One region of the Kitasatospora sp. NPDC057692 genome, then DNA from elsewhere that is predicted to be linked to it. Evidence: predicted binding sites of a transcription regulator. Region 1 holds the regulator's gene; the other holds the start of a gene.
The links. Region 1 encodes HspR, which represses chaperone genes until heat shock. Its sites were predicted from a motif close to TTGAGNNNNNNNNNCTCAA; they were not measured.
Positions count from the first base shown of each region.

Region 1 (13,302 bases):
CCTTGTCCATGATCTCGCGCGGCGGGCTGTAGACCTTGTTGTGGCGGCCCAGGTAGCAGGGGTCGTGGTAGGTGATGAGGCCCTCGACCGGGTTGACCGGCACCAGCCTGCCCTCGTCGATGAGGTGCTGCAGCAGCTGGGTGTGGTGGATGACCTCGAAGTGGCCGCCCAGCTGCGGGTACTCGTTGGCGATGGTGTTGAAGCAGTGCGGGCAGGTCGCCACGATCCGCTTGACCGGGGCGTCCTCCAGCGCGGCGTTCAGGGTCTCGACGTTCTGCGCGCCGAGCATCTGGAAGAGGAACTCGTTGCCCAGGCGGCGGGCGGAGTCACCGGTGCAGGACTCCTCCTTGCCGAGGATCGCGAACTGCACGCCGGCCGTGTGCAGCAGCTCGGCGAAGGCCTTGGTGGTCTTCTTCGCGCGGTCCTCCAGGGCTCCGGCGCAGCCCACCCAGTACAGGTACTCGACCTCGGCCGGGTCGATGTCCTCGCCGATCACCGGCACCTCGATGCCGGTCTCCTTCTTGAGCTCCTTGACCCAGTCGAGCCTGGCCTTGGTGGCCATGCCCCAGGGGTTGCCCTTGTTCTCCAGGTTCTTGAGCATGGTGCCGGCCTCGGTGGGGAACGAGGACTCGATCATGACCTGGTAGCGGCGCATGTCGACGATGTGGTCGATGTGCTCGATGTCGACCGGGCACTGCTCGACGCAGGCGCCGCAGGTGGTGCAGGACCACAGCACGTCCGGGTCGATGACGCCGTTCTCCTCGGCGGTGCCGATCAGCGGGCGCTCGGCCTCGGCCAGGGCGGCCGCGGGGACGTCCGCGAGCTGCTCGGCGGTGGCCCGCTCGGTGCCCTCCATGTCCTTGCCGCCGCCGGCGAGCAGGTAGGGGGCCTTGCCGAAGGCGTGCTCGCGCAGGCTCATGATCAGCAGCTTCGGGGAGAGCGGCTTGCCGGTGTTCCAGGCCGGGCACTGCGACTGGCAGCGGCCGCACTCGGTGCAGGTGGAGAAGTCGAGGATGCCCTTCCAGGAGAAGTGCTCGACCTGGGAGACGCCGAAGACGGCGTCGTCGGCCGGGTCCTCGAAGTCGATCGGCTCACCGCCGCTGGTCATCGGGCGCAGTTCGCCGAGCGCGGTGGAGCCGTCCTCCTCGCGCTTGAAGTAGATGTTGAAGAAGCCCAGGAAGCGGTGCCAGGCGACACCCATCGAGGGGTTGACGCCGATGGTGATCGCCCAGGCGAAGGAGATGCAGATCTTCAGCATCGCGAAGACGTAGACCAGGTTCTCCAGCGTGCCGTGGGACAGGCCGCGGAAGGCCGCCACCAGCGGGTAGGAGATGAGGTACTTGGCCTCGTAGGAGCCGACGTTCTCCAGCGCGCCCTCCAGGCCGCGCAGGATCATGATGCACAGGCCGATGCCGAGGATCGTGTACTCGACGTAGAAGGCCTGCCAGGCGATCGAGCCGGCGAAGCGGGACTTGCGGCCCGCACGGCCGGGCAGGCTCAGCAGGCGGATCACGATCAGCGTCGCGATGCCCAGCGTGGTGAGGGTGCCGACCAGTTCGGTGAACAGCTCGTACGGCAGCCAGCCGCCGAGCACCGGCAGCACGAACTCGGCGTCGAACAGCTGGAAGAACGCCGTCAGCAGGGTCAGGCCCAGGGTGAAGAAGCCGACCGCGACGAACCAGTGGGCGATGCCGACGATCCCCCAGCGGTTCATCCGGGTGTGGCCGACGAACTCCACGGCCACGGTCTTCACCCGCTGCGCGGGCTGCCCGAAGCGGGTGGGGTCCGGCTGGCCGGTCCGCACCACCCGGTAGATGTACAGCGCCGCACGAGCGGCGAGCGCGGTGCCGACCACGAATGTGACCAGCGAGATGACGATCGCTGCTAGCTGCATCGGCTCTCCGTCTCCTGCGGCTTGCGTGTAACTGGTGTGCAGTGTCCCCGAGGGGATTGTACTCATCGGTAACTTCCAGGGCCGACGGGCCGGACATTACCGTTCGCCGACACTTCTCCTGAAGATGCTCAAGGTATGGCGGCAGTCACGCGCGTGCACCTCCGGCACGGCCCACCCGCCGCGCTCCGGACGAACCGCTCAGCAAAGTTGAGCGCCCAGGGCTCAGTCCTGTTGACGGCGCCCACTCCGTCATGCATCCTTGAGCCCGTAAAGCTCAACTCTTCCGTGGAGGTATCTACGATGGCACGCGCGGTCGGCATCGACCTCGGCACGACGAACTCGGTCGTCAGCGTTCTGGAGGGTGGCGAGCCCACCGTCATCACGAACGCCGAGGGCGCGCGGACCACGCCGTCCGTCGTCGCCTTCGCGAAGAACGGCGAGGTGCTCGTCGGCGAGGTGGCCAAGCGCCAGGCGGTCACCAACGTCGACCGCACCATCCGCTCGGTCAAGCGCCACATGGGCACCAGCTGGAAGATCGGGCTGGACGGCAAGGACTTCAACCCGCAGCAGATCAGCGCCTTCATCCTGCAGAAGCTGAAGCGGGACGCCGAGGCCTACCTGGGCGAGACCGTCACCGACGCCGTCATCACCGTCCCGGCGTACTTCTCCGACTCGGAGCGCCAGGCCACCAAGGAGGCCGGTGAGATCGCGGGCCTCAACGTCCTGCGCATCGTCAACGAGCCCACCGCGGCCGCCCTGGCCTACGGCCTGGACAAGGACGACCAGACCATCCTGGTCTTCGACCTCGGCGGCGGCACCTTCGACGTCTCCCTGCTGGAGATCGGCGACGGGGTCGTCGAGGTGAAGGCCACCAACGGTGACAACCACCTCGGCGGCGACGACTGGGACCAGAAGATCGTCGACCACCTGGTCAAGGTCTTCCAGGCGGGCCACGGCGTGGACCTGTCCAAGGACAAGATGGCCCTGCAGCGTCTGCGCGAGGCCGCCGAGAAGGCCAAGATCGAGCTGTCCTCGTCCTCCGAGACCTCGATCAACCTGCCCTACATCACGGCCTCCGCCGAGGGCCCGCTGCACCTGGACGAGAAGCTCACCCGGGCCCAGTTCCAGCAGCTGAGCTCCGACCTGCTGGAGCGCTGCAAGATCCCGTTCAACAACGTGATCAAGGACGCCGGCATCTCGCTCTCCGAGATCGACCACGTCGTCCTCGTCGGCGGCTCCACCCGCATGCCGGCCGTCGCCGACCTGGTCCGCGAGCTGACCGGCGGCAAGGAGGCCAACAAGGGCGTCAACCCGGACGAGGTCGTCGCCATCGGCGCCTCGCTCCAGGCCGGTGTCCTCAAGGGCGAGGTCAAGGACGTCCTGCTGCTCGACGTCACCCCGCTGTCCCTCGGCATCGAGACCAAGGGCGGCATCATGACCAAGCTGATCGAGCGCAACACCACGATCCCGACCAAGCGCTCGGAGATCTTCACCACGGCCGAGGACAACCAGCCGTCCGTGCAGATCCAGGTCTACCAGGGCGAGCGCGAGATCGCCGCGTACAACAAGAAGCTCGGCATGTTCGAGCTGACCGGCCTGCCGCCGGCCCCGCGCGGCCTGCCCCAGATCGAGGTCACCTTCGACATCGACGCCAACGGCATCATGCACGTCGGCGCCAAGGACCTCGGCACCGGCAAGGAGCAGAAGATGACCGTCACCGGCGGCTCCGCGCTGCCGAAGGACGACATCGAGCGCATGATGCGCGAGGCCGAGCAGTACGCGGAGGAGGACCACAAGCGCCGCGAGGCCGTGGAGACCCGCAACCAGGCCGAGCAGCTCGTCTACTCCACCGAGAAGTTCATCGCCGACAACGCCGACAAGCTGCCGGCCGACGTCAAGACCGAGGTCGAGACCGCGATCGGCGAGCTCAAGGAAGCCCTGAAGGGCGAGGACATCGCGAAGATCCGCGAGGCCTCGGAGAAGGTCTCCACCACCGCCCAGAAGCTCGGCCAGGCGCTGTACGCCAACGCCGACGCCGCCGGTGCGGCCGGTGCGGGCGCGGGTGCGGCCGGTGAGGCCGGTGCCAAGGACGACGACGTCGTCGACGCCGAGATCGTGGACGACGAGAAGCCCAAGGGCGGTGCGGCATGACGGAGAAGCCGCAGGGTGCCGAGCCCGGCGACGACTCCGCCGCCGAGGAGGCCGTGATCAAGGCGGCCGAGGAGGCCGCCGCGGCCGGGGCCGAGGGCTCCTCCGGTACGGACGAGGTCGCCGCGGCCAAGCGCGAGGCGAGCGAGCGCACCGCCGACCTCCAGCGCCTCCAGGCCGAGTACCAGAACTACCGCAAGCGCGTCGAGCGCGACCGGCTGACGGTCCGCGAGATCGCCGTCTCCAACATCCTGGAGTCGCTGATCCCGGTGCTGGACGACATCGGCCGAGCCCGCGACCACGGCGAGGTGACGGGCGGCTTCAAGTCCGTCGCGGAATCGCTGGAGACGGTCGTCGCCAAGCTGGGCCTGCAGCAGTTCGGCAAGGAGGGCGAGCCCTTCGACCCGACCATGCACGAGGCGCTGATGCACAGCTACTCCTCGGACGTCACCGAGGACACCTGCGTCCAGATCCTCCAGCCCGGCTACCGGATCGGCGAGCGGATCATCCGCCCGGCGATGGTCGCGGTCGCGGAGCCCCAGCCGGGCACCCAGACCGCGTCCGGCCCGGACGCCGACACCGCCAAGGGCGGGGAGAAGAAGGACCAGGCCGACGGTGGCTCGGACAGCTGACCACCGGTGACAGCCGACAACCCTTGCGCTGCGGAGTCGTACGCCGGCCAGTACGGCGGCCGGCTCCGCAGCGCATTGTCGACGTGTCCGGGCACGGACGGCCGTGCCCGGACCGTTGACAGCACTGTGACGATGGACCTCGGGAGGTGGCGCCGGCCATGAGCGGCAAGGACTACGTGGAGAAGGACTACTACAAGGTCCTCGGCGTGCCCAAGGACGCCAGCGCCACGGAGATCAAGAAGACCTACCGCAAGCTGGCGCGCGAGTTCCACCCCGACGCCAACAAGGGCGACACCAAGGCCGAGGAGCGGTTCAAGGACATCTCCGAGGCGTACGACGTCCTCTCCGACGAGAAGCGGCGCAAGGAGTACGACGAGGCCCGCAGCCTGTTCGCCAACGGCGGTTTCCGCCCCGGCGGCCCCGGTGGCACCGGCAGCTACAGCTTCGACTTCGGCGACCTCTTCAGCGGCAGCCAGGGCGGCGGCCAGGGCGGGCTCGGCGACGTCTTCGGCGGCCTGTTCAACCGCGGCGGCCGGCAGGCCCAGCCGCGGCGCGGCGCCGACGTCGAGACCGAGGTGACGCTCTCCTTCGAGGAGGCCGTCGACGGCGCCACCGTCCCGCTGCGGATGACCAGCCAGGCCCCCTGCCGGCTCTGCAACGGGACCGGTGCCAAGGCCGGCACCACGCCGCGGGTCTGTCCGACCTGTGTCGGCTCCGGCACGGTCAGCCGCGGCCAGGGCGCCTTCGCGCTCTCCGAGCCCTGCCGGGACTGCCGCGGCCGCGGCATGATCGTCGACGACCCGTGCCCCGACTGCCACGGCAGCGGCCGGGCCAGCTCCGCCCGCACCATGCAGGTCCGGATCCCGGCCGGCGTCCAGGACGCCCAGCGGATCCGGCTCAAGGGCAAGGGCGCCCAGGGCGAGCGCGGCGGCCAGCCCGGCGACCTGTACGTGACCGTCCACGTCGACGCCCACCCGGTCTTCGGGCGCAAGGGCGACAACCTGACGGTGAGCGTCCCGGTCACCTTCCCCGAGGCCGCGCTCGGCGGCACCATCGAGGTGCCGACCCTGAACGGCCCGTCGGTGAAGCTGAAGCTGCCGCCGGGCAGCGCCAACGGCCTCACCCTGCGGGCCCGCGGCAAGGGCGCCACCCGCAAGGACGGCACCCGCGGCGACCTCCTGGTCACCGTGGAGGTCGTGGTACCCCAGCACGTCACCGGCGACGCGCTGGCCGCTCTGGAGCAGTACCGCGAGGCGACCGCCTCCGACGACCCGCGAGCCGCCCTCTTCCGAGCGGCGAATGGAGCGTGACGACCAGATGACCCCCGACGACCCCATCGGCCCCGGCCTCGGCGAGGGCCTGCCCGGTGGCGGCGGCGCCCGCCGCACCACCCGCAGGAGCGCCCCGCAGCCCCAGTACGTGCTCACCGAGGAGACCCCGGTCTACGTGATCTCGGTGGCGGCCGAGCTCTCCGGGCTGCACCCGCAGACCCTCCGTCAGTACGACCGGCTCGGCCTGGTCTGCCCCGACCGCACCGCCGGGCGCGGCCGCCGCTACTCCGCGCGCGACATCCAGCAGCTGCGCGAGGTCCAGCGGCTCTCCCAGGACGAGGGCATCAACCTGGCCGGCATCAAGCGGATCATCGAGCTGGAGAACCAGGTCACCGCCCTCCAGTCGCGGATCGCCGAGCTGGCCGACTCCCTGGAGGGCGCCGCCACCGCGCTCCAGCAGCGCGAGGCCACCATCCACGCCTCGTACCGCCGCGACCTCGTCCCCTACCAGCCCCCCACCCCCCACTCCAGCGCCCTCGTGGTCTGGCGCCCCAAGCGCTGACGGCCGTCGCGCCGCCGCACCGCCGCCGGTTTCCCCCTGGCCGGGGGGTGCCGGCGGCGCGGCGTTGGTGAGAGGGTGCTGAGGAGCGGGTCGGGCTTCCCCCCGCCGGCGAGGCCCGATCCGGCATGCTGCACGGCGTTTCCTGCTTGGATACCTGGCAGACCCGGTAAGCACGGCCACGGCAAGGAGCCTCAGATGAGTGGACGAGAGCAGCTCGGTGCCACCACGGGTGGGACGGGCGTCCTCTCCCGAGGGGCGCGTGCGCTGTACCTGGCCATCATCGGGGAGAACGGGCGGCTCCCCAAGGACTCGGAACTCCTGTGCGACGACGCGGCCCGGGCCGAGCTGGTGGGCCTCGGCCTGCTCGTCCCCGACACCGACGAGCCCGACGTCCTGGTCGCGGTCGACCCCCGGCAGCTCTCCGAGAGCCTCAGCGCGAGCTGGCAGCGCCAGGCCCTGGACCTGCTCACCCGCGCGTCCGCGCTCAGCAACGAGCTGCACGACCTCACGGCCGCGTACCACTCGCCGGAACAGGCCGGCGGCACCATCGAGTACGTCCGCGGCAAGGTCCTGATCAACCAGCGGGTCCAGCAGATCGTCGCGGGGGCCGCCGAGGAGATACTCGCCGCCCAGCCCGGCGGGCCCCGGCCGTCCGACGCCCTGGCGGGCATCCTGGAACGGGACCTGGAGGCCCTGCGGCTGGGCATCACGCTCAGAACGATCTACCACCCGAGCACCCGCTACCACGCGCCCACCCGGGAGTACGTCGCGGCCATCACGCAGGCGGGCGGCCGGGTCCGGACGCTCGACGAGCCGTACACCCGCCTGATCGTGATCGACCGCCGCATCGCGGTGATCCCCATCGCCGAGGACCTCAACCTCGCCGCGTTCATCCACGACCAGGCCGTCATCAGCTATCTGATCAGCGAGGTCTTCGAGCGGAACTGGAGCCACGCGCTGGACTTCGACGGCGCGCGCGGCGTCCCGCAGCAGGTCGTCTCCGGGATGCGGCAGACGATCATCGACCTGATGCTGGAAGGCGTGAACCACCGGGTGATCGCCCGCCGACTGGGCATCAGCGAACGGACCCTCGCCCGCCACCTCGCCGAGATGCGGGACGAGCACAACGTGGAGTCACTGTTCCAGCTCGGCTACGCCCTGGCTCGCAACACCAGCATGGGCGAGCACCCCGAACTGTACGGGTGACCGGTCCCCCGGCTCCGGGTTCAGTTCCAGATGGTGTCCGTCGCGAGGGCGACGGTCTTCTCCGCCGACGCGTCGTGACCCACCCGGATGTTCCAGATCGTGTCGTCCGCCGAGCCGGCGCCGCCAATGAGAATCGCCGCCCCAACGGCGAGTGGAACCAGGACAAACCGAACCACTCGACGTATACGAGACATGATGTCCTCTCTCCAATTCAGGGCTTTTCGCGGGTATCCAGCCCATTGTTTCGAACAACCTGCCACATAATGCCGCACCGCCGCACCGCGGGGCCAGAGGGCCGGAGCACCCAGTGCGTCATCTCTCTGCCAGTCATCGAGATGACACCGCAGGTCTGTGGACGGTGGTCGCGGTCGACAGAGACGATCAGTGCACTCCCCGGAGAGTCGGCCGAGAAGAACACGGGGGCAACAAAGTCAAACATGAGCACGACAACTTAGTTTTGACGGCAACGAATGCGCAGCAGCATTCCGATGGTCACCACCCAACGGGGCGCACCGCCTAGTTGGCACCTATCCCCGGAGTCGACATGACCGAGCCCTACCTGCGTCACCACGACAGCCAGGCCCATGAGGGCCGGCGTGCACGCGTGTTCCTGGCCGCGCCGCTGATGCGGTTGACCGGGCCGGCGGACAGCGTGGTGACGCTCGCCAGCCGGACGCGGCTGACGACCCTTCGCACCACCCTCCTGCGCAGCGGCGCCGCGGTGTACAGCGCCCACCACAGCGACGCCTGGACCGTCGCCGGCCGCGCCCCCGAGCCGCGCGTGCCGTCGGACTTCCGCGCCCTGCAGTCGGCGGACCTGGTCTTCGCCTACGTCGGCGCGCCGCTCTCGGCCGGCGTCAGCCTGGAGCTGGGCTGGGCGTCGGCGCTGCGCAAGCCGATCGTCCTGCTCGTCGACGAGGCGATCACCCACAACCCGCTGATCGCCACCATCGAGCAGGTCGCCCCCGTGCTGCCGCTGGTCTTCGACGACACCTGGTCCCAGGAGGCCCTCCACCACACCGTGGAGACCGCCCTCGACTGGGCCGGCATGGCGCTCTCGCTGCGCGAGGGCTTCTGGACCGCCCCCGGCGAGCAGTTCACCGTCCCCCGGCAGCAGCCCCCCGCCGTCGGCCCGTCCGGCTACTGGCCCACCGGCGCGGCCACCGGCTGACCGCGGCTCAGCCCTCGCGGGGCACCATTCCCCGACGACCGGTCAGGTGCGGCCGCGGCCCGTCGTGACGGCCCCGCATCAGCCGGCCGAGCCGGAACAGCGTCCGGGCGCCCTGGCGTTCGCGCAGCCCGGCGACGCGGCCGGCCACCGGATGCGGACCGCCGGCCGACCGGTCGACGACGGCGGCGCGGCACCGGTCGCGCTCGAAGGCGGCGACCGGCGCGTCCACCGCGGCCCGGTCGGTGATGAACGCGGCGGCGGCCGTGGTCGGCCCGTGCGGAGACGACCGCGGCGGACCGGTCGACGGTGATCATCCGGTCGAACTCCTCGTCCAGGACGCGGATCCGCGAACCGTGCGGGACCACCGCGCGCGTGTACTCGGCCACCTCGGGCTGACGGTGCGCCACGGGCTGGTAGAGGGTCCGGATCCGCCGCCCGGTCGTCGGCAGCGGCAGGTCCCGGGTGAGGGACGGATCGAGGGTGGCCCGCCGGCGGGTCCCCGGCTGGGCCGTCAGCGGTTCCTCGCTCGCGGCACTCGGCGACCAGCGGGGAGAGCCGGTGCCGGATGGCCTCCGGGCCCTCCACGTGGGACGGCTCCGGGGCCGGGCGCCGGGTGGCGTCGAAGGCGGCGCTCAGCGGGCGGGACGAGCCGGCCGCCGTTGGCGAGGGCGGTCAGGTAGAGGCCGTGTTCGTCGGACGCGCGCTCATCCGTCGTCACGACCGCCCCGCATCAGCCAGCCCAGCTGGAAGAGGGTCTGGGCCCCGTAGCGGTCGCGCAGGCGGGAGATGTGGGCGGCGACGGTGCGCTCGCTCAGGCCGAGGCGGGTGGCGACGGCGCGCTGGGTGAGGCCCCGGGCGAGCAGCCGGCCGACGCGCTCGGGAGCGCTGTGGGCCGGGCCCTGGCTGAGGACCACCGACCAGTCGGTGGCGTCGGCGCGGGACCAGTCGCGTTCGAAGGCGTTGACGATGAAGGCGATCGCGGCCGGGTCGGTGATGAACGCGGCGGTGCTGTGGTCGTCGGTGGCGGAGATGACCGCGACCGAGCGGTCGAAGACCATCAGCCGCTCGAAGGGCTCGTCCAGGACCCGGATCAGCGAGCCGCGCCGGGTGACCTCCTCGGCGTAGGCGAGCGCGGGGGGCTCGGAGAACGCGACGGGCTGGTAGATGGTGCGCAGCGAGCAGCCGCGCTGGAGGAGTTGGACGTCCTGCTGGATGGCGATCTTGAGCGCGTCCGCCGGGCGGGCGCCGGGCTGGGCGGTGAGGACCTCGGTGCGGCAGTCGGCGACCAGCTGGGAGATCCGGTGCCGGATGTGGATGTGGCCCTCGATGTAGACGGCGCCGCCGGAGCGCCCCGGCGGGCGGGGCATCGCGTCGTAGGCGCGGGTGAGGGCGTCCAGGGTGCCGGGGAGGTTCTCGGCGCGGACCAGCAGCCGGGTGGCCTCGCTGCGCAGTTCCGCGCCGAGCCGGTCGCTGACCGAGCGGGGGCTGACGGCGGTGTAGCAGGCGTCCATGGGGTTGGTCATCAGCAGGCCGATGGAGACGAGCCGGCGCACGGTCGCCTGCTCGGCCTCGGGGACGTCGGCGAGCCGCATCCGGCCGCCGTCGGCGAGGATCGCGAGGTAGAGCCGGCGCGCCGCCTCGTCGGGTTCGCCGCCGGCCGCGGCACCGACCGTGCCGTCGGCCCCGACCGGGCCGCCCGGGCCGGCCGTCGGGTCCGCCGTCGCCTCGAACGTCACGTCGACCGCTCCCTGCCGGATGCTCTCGGGTCTCTGGTGCACCGCGCGCCGCGCGCGGTGGCCGGCGGTGATCACGGTACTGGGAACCGGCGGTCCCCCGGACTCCGGGTGCCGTCGCACGCGGGTCCGGGGGCCGCCGGTGTACGCCGCGGTCCCAGCGCTTCCGGCGAGGCGGAGCAGCAACGCCTCGCCGGCTCCGGTCCCGGGGGCCATCACCACACATGGCGTCCCGGCCGGCGCTCTTCCCCCCGATATGCAGGCACGTGCGGACGTGCCGGACGCATCCAGCAATGAAGAGCAAGTCGCCGTCATCGGGCTGCGGTGGCCCGGACGACCTGGCGTGACTCCACCCTCACAGCGTGACGGCCGGTGAACAAGTGCCGCCCTGCTGCATGTTCCCGCAATTGCAGGAACCTGCACCGACGGTCCGGCCCGCGCCGTTGCGGCCCGCCTACGCTTCCTGCGAAAGTGCAGGTCAGCGAGGTGCGGCGAGGATTTTCCGACCGTCCGGCCGGTCGGTCGCGGAGTCGCGTGTTCCGGAACCCCGGCCGGTTCCCGGGGCCGGTTCGCCCCGGGGCACGCCCGGCCGTTCGCACCGCCCGCCCGGCGGGAGCGGTCAGACCCGCCCCCGGCGGGCCAGCAGCCGCCCGCCGGCCAGCGCGGCCGCCGTGCCGCCCGCCGCGAGCGCCCAGCCGGCCAGCAGCAGGACGAACAGGCCGGCGGCGAGCACGGTGAAGCCGGCGAACCCGGTGTGCCGGGCGAGCGCGGCCGCGCCGGTGACGCAGGTGCCGACCGGGAAGGTGAACGCCCACCAGGTCATCGCGAACCCCATCCCGGCCCGCCGGGCGCGCAGGTTGGCGGCCAGGGCGAGCGGCAGCCAGAGCATCGCCGCGCCGAGCACCGCCACCCCGAACAGCTCGGCGAGGGCGCGCGCCGCGGGCGCCAGCTCGGGCAGGACCGGGCCTGCGGCGTCGGCGAGCTGGTGGACGGCGGTGGTGGACTGGCCCAGCGGGCCGAGCACCAGGAACAGCGTCGGGGTGAGCGCCAGGGCGGGCAGCTTGCTGTGCACCAGACCGGTGAGCACCACCGGCAGCAGCGCCAGGGTGGCGAGCAGCCCGATCCCGAACAGCGCCGCGCAGCCGTACAGCAGGGCCTCCCGGGCGGTTCCGGCCGGCAGGTGCGGGACCAGCGCCGGACCGGTGGCGGCGGCGACCAGCGGGGCGACCACCGGCAGCAGCCAGGTCGGGTTGGCGGCGAGCGGGGAGACGCCGTGCCGGGTGATCATCAGGTACGGGATCCCGGCCGCGACGGCGAGCGCGTAGAGCGTGCCGGCCGTCCAGAGCGCGAGGTCGAGCGCGACGGCCGGGCCGGTGCCGACGACCCGGGAGCCGACGGTCAGGGTGCCGAGGCCGACCGAGAGCAGCGCCATCGGCGGACAGCCGTAGAAGACCGCGGTGGCCGGGTTGTCCAGCAGCTGCTCGCGGGCCGCCGCCCGGTGCCGGACGAGGTGGACGGCCCGGCCGGTGCCGAGCACCAGCAGGGCGGCCAGGGCGAGCGCCCACATCAGCTCGGCGAAGCCGGTCAGACCGGGCCACCGGACCGGCAGGGCGGCCGCCCCGTTGGCGATGATCGCGGTGCCCATGACCGCCGCGTACCAGTTCGGGCCGAGCTGGGCGAGGTCGGGACGGCGGATCCGGGCGGTGGGCCGGGGACGCGGTCCGGCGGCGGGGGCGGTGCTGATCAGGGTGGCCATGGCACCCACCGTCGCCCGGGGCGGTCGGCGCCGGTAGCGCCGCCCGCTCTATGAGGGCATAGCCTGAATCTATGGCCCTCTCCCCGCGCGTCCCCGAACTCGGTGCGCTGGAGCTGCTGCTCGCGGTGGCCCGGCTCGGCAGCGTCGGCCGGGCGGCCGCCGAACTCGGGGTGAGCCAGCCGACCGCGAGCGCCCGGATCAAGGGCATGGAGCGGCAGATCGGCGTCCCGCTGCTGGACCGCTCCCCGCGCGGCTCCCGGCCCACCGAGGCGGGCCGGCTGGTGGTCGAGTGGGCGCGGCAGGTGGTGGAGGCGGCGCAGGCGCTGGACGCCGGGATCGACGCGCTGCGCGAGCGCCGGGACGCCCGGCTGACGGTGGTGGCCAGTCTGACCGTCGCCGAGTACCTGATGCCGGGCTGGCTGATGGCGCTGCACGCGGTGAGCCCGGGCACGGCGGTGACGCTGCGCACCGCCAACTCGGCGGACGTGGCCGGCCACGTGCTGGCCGGGGACGCCGACCTCGGCTTCGTCGAGGGCCCGCTGCCGCCGGCCGGGCTGGCGGGCGCGGTGGTCGCGGCGGACCGGCTGGTGCTCGTGGTGGCGCCGGACCATCCGTGGGCCCGCCGCCGCTCGCCGCTGTCCGGGCGGGAGCTGGCGGCGACCCCGCTGGTGCTGCGCGAGCCGGGGTCGGGGACCAGGGAGGTGCTGGAGATGGCGCTGGCGCCGTACGGCGGCACCGCGCCGCCGCGGCTGGAGCTGGCCTCCTCGACGGCGCTGAAGGCGGCGGCGATGACCGGGGCCGGGCCGGTCTGCCTGAGCGAGCTGGCGGTGGTGGAGGAGCTGGCGACCCGGCGGCTGGTGGCGGTGCGGCTGGCGCCGGAGCTGGACCTGCGGCGGCCGCTGCGGGCGGTCTGGCCGTCCGGGCGGCGG
Region 1 is NZ_JBHVIV010000034.1:55,942-69,243, reverse strand. Features, by position in the region: gene ACFVFS_RS20595 ((Fe-S)-binding protein) at 1-1,894, opposite strand, end outside; gene dnaK (molecular chaperone DnaK) at 2,195-4,045, shown strand; gene grpE (nucleotide exchange factor GrpE) at 4,042-4,674, shown strand; gene dnaJ (molecular chaperone DnaJ) at 4,833-5,984, shown strand; gene ACFVFS_RS20575 (heat shock protein transcriptional repressor HspR) at 5,974-6,507, shown strand; gene ACFVFS_RS20570 (LuxR family transcriptional regulator) at 6,703-7,713, shown strand; gene ACFVFS_RS20565 (hypothetical protein) at 8,258-8,884, shown strand; gene ACFVFS_RS20560 (hypothetical protein) at 8,892-9,113, opposite strand; gene ACFVFS_RS20555 (LuxR C-terminal-related transcriptional regulator) at 9,589-10,620, opposite strand; gene ACFVFS_RS20550 (TDT family transporter) at 11,237-12,373, opposite strand; gene ACFVFS_RS20545 (LysR family transcriptional regulator) at 12,445-13,302, shown strand, end outside.

Region 2 (5,905 bases), on a different contig from region 1:
TAGTCGGCGAAAAAGTCCCACCAGGCTCGGTCGACCGAGTTCGGGTCCTGGAGGTACTGCTGGTAGATCTCGTCGACGAGCCACTCATTGGGGCCGAAGCCAGTGGAGCTTGCCGAGCTGTTGGGGTGTTCAGGGGACTGTGGCGACACGGCGGCAACCGCCCTCTTCCGCTTCCTTTTGGGATGTTTGGACAGCGGGGATTAAGGCTACGCCTCCGACCAGTGATCGCGCAGTCCCCGGGGGGCAGGCGTCGCCCAGATCACAGTCCTGACCTGCGGTTTGGCTGAAAATGTGCGTTAGAAACGCGCATCGGAGGGGAACCGACCGGTTCCGACCGCCACCCAAATGCAGGTAAAAGCGGACAAGGTGGGGCATGCGCCCCGCGACCGGCTCTGTGTCGGATCTGTGACATTTGTCCTCTTCCCCGGCGTCCGGCCCGCCGCCCGCACTGCGGCCGGGCCGGACGCCCGGTCCGCGCGGTGCTCAGCGCGGGCCGGGCAGCCGGACCTCGATCCGGCAGCCGCGGGCGGCCTCGGCGACCTCGATCCGCCCGCCGTGCAGGTCCACCGCCCAGCGGGCGATGGCCAGGCCCAGTCCGGTCCCGCCGTCGGAGCCCGGGCCGGAGGCGGTCGCGGTGCCGCTGCGGCCGAACCGCTCGAAGACCCGGGTCCGGTCCGCCGCGGGGATGCCGGGGCCCTCGTCCTCGACCTCCAGCAGCAGTGCGCCGGGCCCTTCGCCGGGCCGGGCGCGGACGGTCACGGTGCCGTTGGGCGGGGAGTGCTTGCAGGCGTTGTCGACCAGGTTGGCGACCACCTGGTGGAGCCGCTCCGGGTCGGCGACGCCGGTCAGGCCCGCCGGGCTCACCTCCAGCGCGAGCCGGACGTCGCCGCGCCGGGAGAACGCCCCGCCCGCCGTCGCGCCGTCCACGGTGACCCCGCGCAGCACGCCGTCCAGGAACTCGCGCACCTCGAAGGGGCGGGCGTCCAGGTCGACCACGCCGTCGTCGATCTTGGAGAGGTCCAGCAGGTGGGTGACCAGCCGGCCGAGCCGCTCGGTCTGCTCCAGCGCGGCACCCAGGGTCGCCGGGTTCGGCTGGACGACGCCGTCGACCACGTTCTCCAGCACGGCGTGCAGCGCGGCGATCGGCGTGCGCAGCTCGTGCGAGACGTTGGCGACCAGCTCGCGGCGGTGCCGGTCGGCCGCTCCCAGGTCGGCCGCCATCTGGTTGAAGGTGGCGGCCAGCTCGCCGATCTCGTCGCGCGAGTTCACCTCGACCCGGCGGCTGTAGTCGCCGGAGGCCATCGCGCGGGCGGCGGCGGTCATGTCGCGCAGCGGGGCGGTCAGCCCGTGCGCGAGGAACTGCATGAAGAGCAGCGAGGCGATCATCGAGAAGATCATGATGATCCGGATCTGGGTCTCGGACCGGATCGCCACGACCACCATGCCGGTGGCCAGGAAGACGGACACGATCACCAGGAGGGCGAGTTTGCCCTTGATCGAGCGGACCGGGTCGAGCGGCCGGATGTCGGCCCAGACCCGTTTCGCGGCGCGGGCGGCCAGCGTGGGCGGCCGACTGCCGTCGAGGTCCCCGTTGCGTTGCTGTGGAAAGGTCATTGGTCCCCTGTGATCCCCCGCGTGGGTGCGCACGGCGGTCCGGGACACGGGCCCCCCGGCGGCCCGGTGTCCGAAGGTGCGCCGCTACGAGAGCGGGGCCTCCAGCGCGTATCCGACGCCGTGCACGGTGCGGATCCAGCTGGCGCCGATCTTCCGGCGCAGTGCCTTGACGTGGCTGTCGACGGTGCGGGTGCCGGACGCGTCGGTCCAGTCCCAGACCTCGGCCAGCAGCTGCTCGCGGGTGAGCACGGCGCGCGGCTGGGCGGCCAGGCAGGCGAGCAGGTCGAACTCGGTCGGCGTCAGGTGGACGTCGCCCGAGGCCAGCCGGACCCGGCGCTGCACGTGGTCGATCTCCAGCTCGCCGAAGCGCAGGCTGCCCAGCGCGGGCGTGCGGGCGGCCTGCTGGGCGCGCTCGACGCGGCGCAGCAGCACGTTGACCCGGGCGGCCAGTTCGCGCATGGAGAAGGGCTTGGTCATGTAGTCGTCGGCGCCGACGCCGAGGCCGACCAGCAGGTCCGTCTCGTCGTCCCGCGCGGTGAGCATCAGGACCGGTACCGGGCGCTGGGCCTGGATCCGGCGGCACACCTCCAGGCCGTCGAAGCCGGGCAGCATGATGTCGAGGACGACGAGGTCCGGCTGCCAGGTGTGGAAGCCGTCGACGGCGCCCGGGCCGTCGTGGGCCACGGCGACCTTGAAGCCCTCCGCGCCCAGCCGGGCCGCGATGGACTCGGCGATCGTGGGCTCGTCCTCGACCACCAGCACTCTGCGCTGACTGCTCACCGTGCCGCCGGCGTTCTGGTTGTCCTGCTGAATTTCTGTCACGGTCACGCCACCGCCCCCAGGGCTGCGGGCCGGCCATCTGTGGGGATGGCGAAGGCTCCGCTCGTAGTCTTGTTCCGTCGTGGACTGTGCCGGGTCCGCCGTCCCGTCGCGTGCGCGGTGTCGGGCGAGCGGGTGTGCGCCGCTCACCTCTCCCGCACACCTCGCAGCGTACGGACAGCGGGTGATTCCCGGCAGGTGGACCGGGCATTTCCGGCCCGCGGACCGGCTTGCCGGGCCGACTGTCGGGCCCACTCGGAAGTGGGCACGGGCCGATACCTTACCCGGCGTTTTTTCACTCCGTAACGGTACGTATGCACATCGGTTCGCGCCAAGCCGCCGGTCAGCAGGGATGGGCGCACATATAGGCGGAGAAGGTCTGGACCAATTCGGCCACCCTCCGATCCCCCCGCGCCCAGCGTTCTCCCAGCCGGCTCCCAGGAGCCGGCCGTACCGTGGCCACGACAAATCACGGGGGGTGGGATTTCCGGTACGCACCGGTACGTTGGACACGCCGGAGGCGACGGCCGCGGGCGTTGGAGCGGAGGCGGCATGACGGAGCGACAGGCGCGCGCCGGGCGCGGCGGGCCGCCGTACGGGCTGCTCCGGCACGGTCTGCGCGCCGGGGCGGTCGACTGGCTGCTCGCCCGGGTGCCGACCCCGCGGCGCAACCCCTTCGCGCTCGGCTACCTCGCCGTGGTCGGCGCCACCACCACCTTCGCCGGGCTGGCCGACCCGGACCTCGTGCTCCGGCTCCAGGAGGCCTCCAGCTCGGACGGGCGCAACCTGCTGCAGCACCCGCTGCGCGCCCTGCTGCTCAGCGGCTTCTGGGTGGCCGGCCCGGACTGGGTGCCCTACCTGTGGGCCTTCGCCCTCACCGTCGCCCCGCTGGAGCGCCGGGTCGGCCCCGCCCGGGCGGCGGCCGTCTTCGCCGCCGGGCACATCGGCGCCACCCTGCTGTCCCAGGGCGTGGTGATCGCCGGGGTGGAGAGCGGGCGGCTGGAGCCGGCCGCGATGGACTACCTGGACATCGGCGTCAGCTACGGCGTGCTGGCCAGCCTCGGCGCGCTGGCCGGGCTGCTGCGGCCGGCCGGGCGGGTGGTCGCGCTCGGGCTGGCCGCGGCGCTGATCGCCGGGCAGATCGCCGAGGACCGGGACCTCGTCACCGGGGTCGGCCATCCGGCGGCGCTGCTCGCCGGGGTGGCGCTGTGGCGGTGGCTGCGCCGCCGGGACGGGCGCGGGTCGTGCCGCACCCGGCTCGGGGTATCCGTCGCGCGCCCCCGGTCCGCGTCCGCGCGGGCGTCCGCGCCGCGCCGGGCCGCGGTGCTGGACCGGCTCTGAGCCCGGTTCGGCCCCGGTTTTGACAGGCTCCCCAGGACTTCTTCACCGTTCGCTCACGGCGAACGGAAGCCCGGGAACATCCGGCGCCCGCAAATCCTTAGTCAGGTCGACTCAAGTTCGCTGACCGGGGAGAGATCATGGCATCGACGTCCACTCCGCTCACCCTGCCCGTGCTGCCGCTCGACGACGAGGTCGTCCTGCCGGGCATGGTCGTTCCGCTGGACCTGAAGGACACCGAGGTCCGCGCCGCCGTCGAGGCCGCGCGCGCCGCCGCCACTGGCAGCACCGGGAAGCCCCAGGTCCTGCTGGTCCCGCGGGTGGACGGCTCGTACGCGGCGGTCGGCACCCTCGCCACCGTCGAGCAGGTCGGCCGGCTGGCCGACGGCCCCAACGCGATCGGGCAGCCGGCCGCGCTGGTCCGCGCGGTGCGCAGGGTGCGCATCGGCGTCGGCACCACCGGCCCCGGTGCCGCGCTCTGGGTGGAGACCACGCCGTTCCGGGAGTCCTCGGTCGGCACCCCGGTGGCGGGCCGCGCCGCCGAGCTGGTCCGGGAGTACAAGAGCCTGTCCACCCAGTGGCTGCGCAAGCGCGGGGCCTGGCAGATCGTCGACCGGGTGGCCGCCATCGAGGGCGTCGGCGAGCTCGCCGACAACATCGGCTACGCCTCCTTCGTCACCGCCGAGCAGAAGCTCAAGGTGCTGCTGGAGGCCGACCAGGTCGCGCGACTGGAGTACGCGTTCGGCCTGCTCCGCGACCACCTCGCCGAGGAGGAGGTCAACGACACCATCCGCAAGGACGTCGAGGAGGGCGTGGCCAAGCAGCAGAAGGAGTTCCTGCTCCGCCGCCAGCTGGAGGCCGTCCGCAAGGAGCTCGCCGAGCTGAACGGCGACCCGGCCGACGAGGAGGGCGACTACCGAGCCCGGGTCGAGGCCGCCGACCTGCCCGAGAAGGTCCGCGAGGCCGCGCTCAAGGAGGTCGACAAGCTGGAGCGCTCCAGCGACCAGTCGCCCGAGGGCTCGTGGATCCGCACCTGGCTGGACACCGTCCTGGAGCTGCCCTGGAACGAGCGCACCGAGGACTCCTACGACATCGCGGGCGCCCGCGCGGTGCTGGACGCCGACCACGCCGGCCTGGCCGACGTGAAGGAGCGCATCGTCGAGTACCTGGCGGTCCGCAAGCGCCGGGCCGACCAGGGGCTCGGGCTGGTGGGCGGCCGCCGCGGCGGCGCGGTGCTGGCCCTGGTCGGCCCGCCCGGCGTCGGCAAGACCTCGCTCGGCGAGTCGGTGGCCCGCGCCATGGGCCGCTCCTTCGTCCGGGTCGCGCTCGGCGGCGTCCGGGACGAGGCGGAGATCCGCGGCCACCGGCGCACCTACGTCGGCGCGCTGCCCGGCCGGCTGGTCCGCGCCCTCAAGGAGGCCGGCTCGATGAACCCGGTCGTCCTGCTGGACGAGATCGACAAGGTCGGCTCCGACTACCGGGGCGACCCGGCCGCCGCCCTGCTGGAGGTGCTCGACCCGGCGCAGAACCACACCTTCCGCGACCACTACCTGGAGGTCGAGCTGGACCTCTCCGACGTGGTCTTCCTCGCCACCGCCAATGTGCTGGAGGCCATCCCCGAGCCGCTGCTCGACCGGATGGAGCTGGTGCGCCTGGACGGCTACACCGAGGACGAGAAGGTCGTCATCGCCCGCGACCACCTGCTCCCGCGCCAGCTGGAGAAGGCCGGGCTCAAGGACGAGGAGGTCGCGGTCGACGAGCCGGCGCTGCGCAGGCTGGCCGGCGAGTACACCCGCGAGGCCGGCGTCCGGAACCTCGAACGGGCGATCGCCCGGGTGCTGCGCAAGGTCGCCGCGCAGAACGAGCTGGGCGAGCGCGAGCTGCCCGCCGCGATCGGCGCCGAGGACCTGCGCGCCCTGATCGGCCGGCCGCACCACGTCCCGGAGGCGGCCCAGGAACCCGCCGAGCGGCGCACCGCGGTGCCCGGCGTGGCCACCGGCCTGGCGGTCACCGGGGCCGGCGGCGACGTCCTCTACATCGAGGCCTCGCTCGCCGACGCCGAGACCGGGGGCACCGGGCTGACCCTGACCGGCCAGCTGGGCGACGTCATGAAGGAGTCCGCACACATCGCGCT
Region 2 is NZ_JBHVIV010000037.1:5,693-11,597, reverse strand. Features, by position in the region: gene ACFVFS_RS21440 (multifunctional oxoglutarate decarboxylase/oxoglutarate dehydrogenase thiamine pyrophosphate-binding subunit/dihydrolipoyllysine-residue succinyltransferase subunit) at 1-149, opposite strand, end outside; gene ACFVFS_RS21435 (sensor histidine kinase) at 484-1,614, opposite strand; gene ACFVFS_RS21430 (response regulator transcription factor) at 1,699-2,436, opposite strand; gene ACFVFS_RS21425 (rhomboid-like protein) at 2,986-3,774, shown strand; gene lon (endopeptidase La) at 3,912-5,905, shown strand, end outside.
Region 2: lon (endopeptidase La) is a predicted target of HspR. The motif match lies at 3,871-3,889, and genes of this name have one in related genera.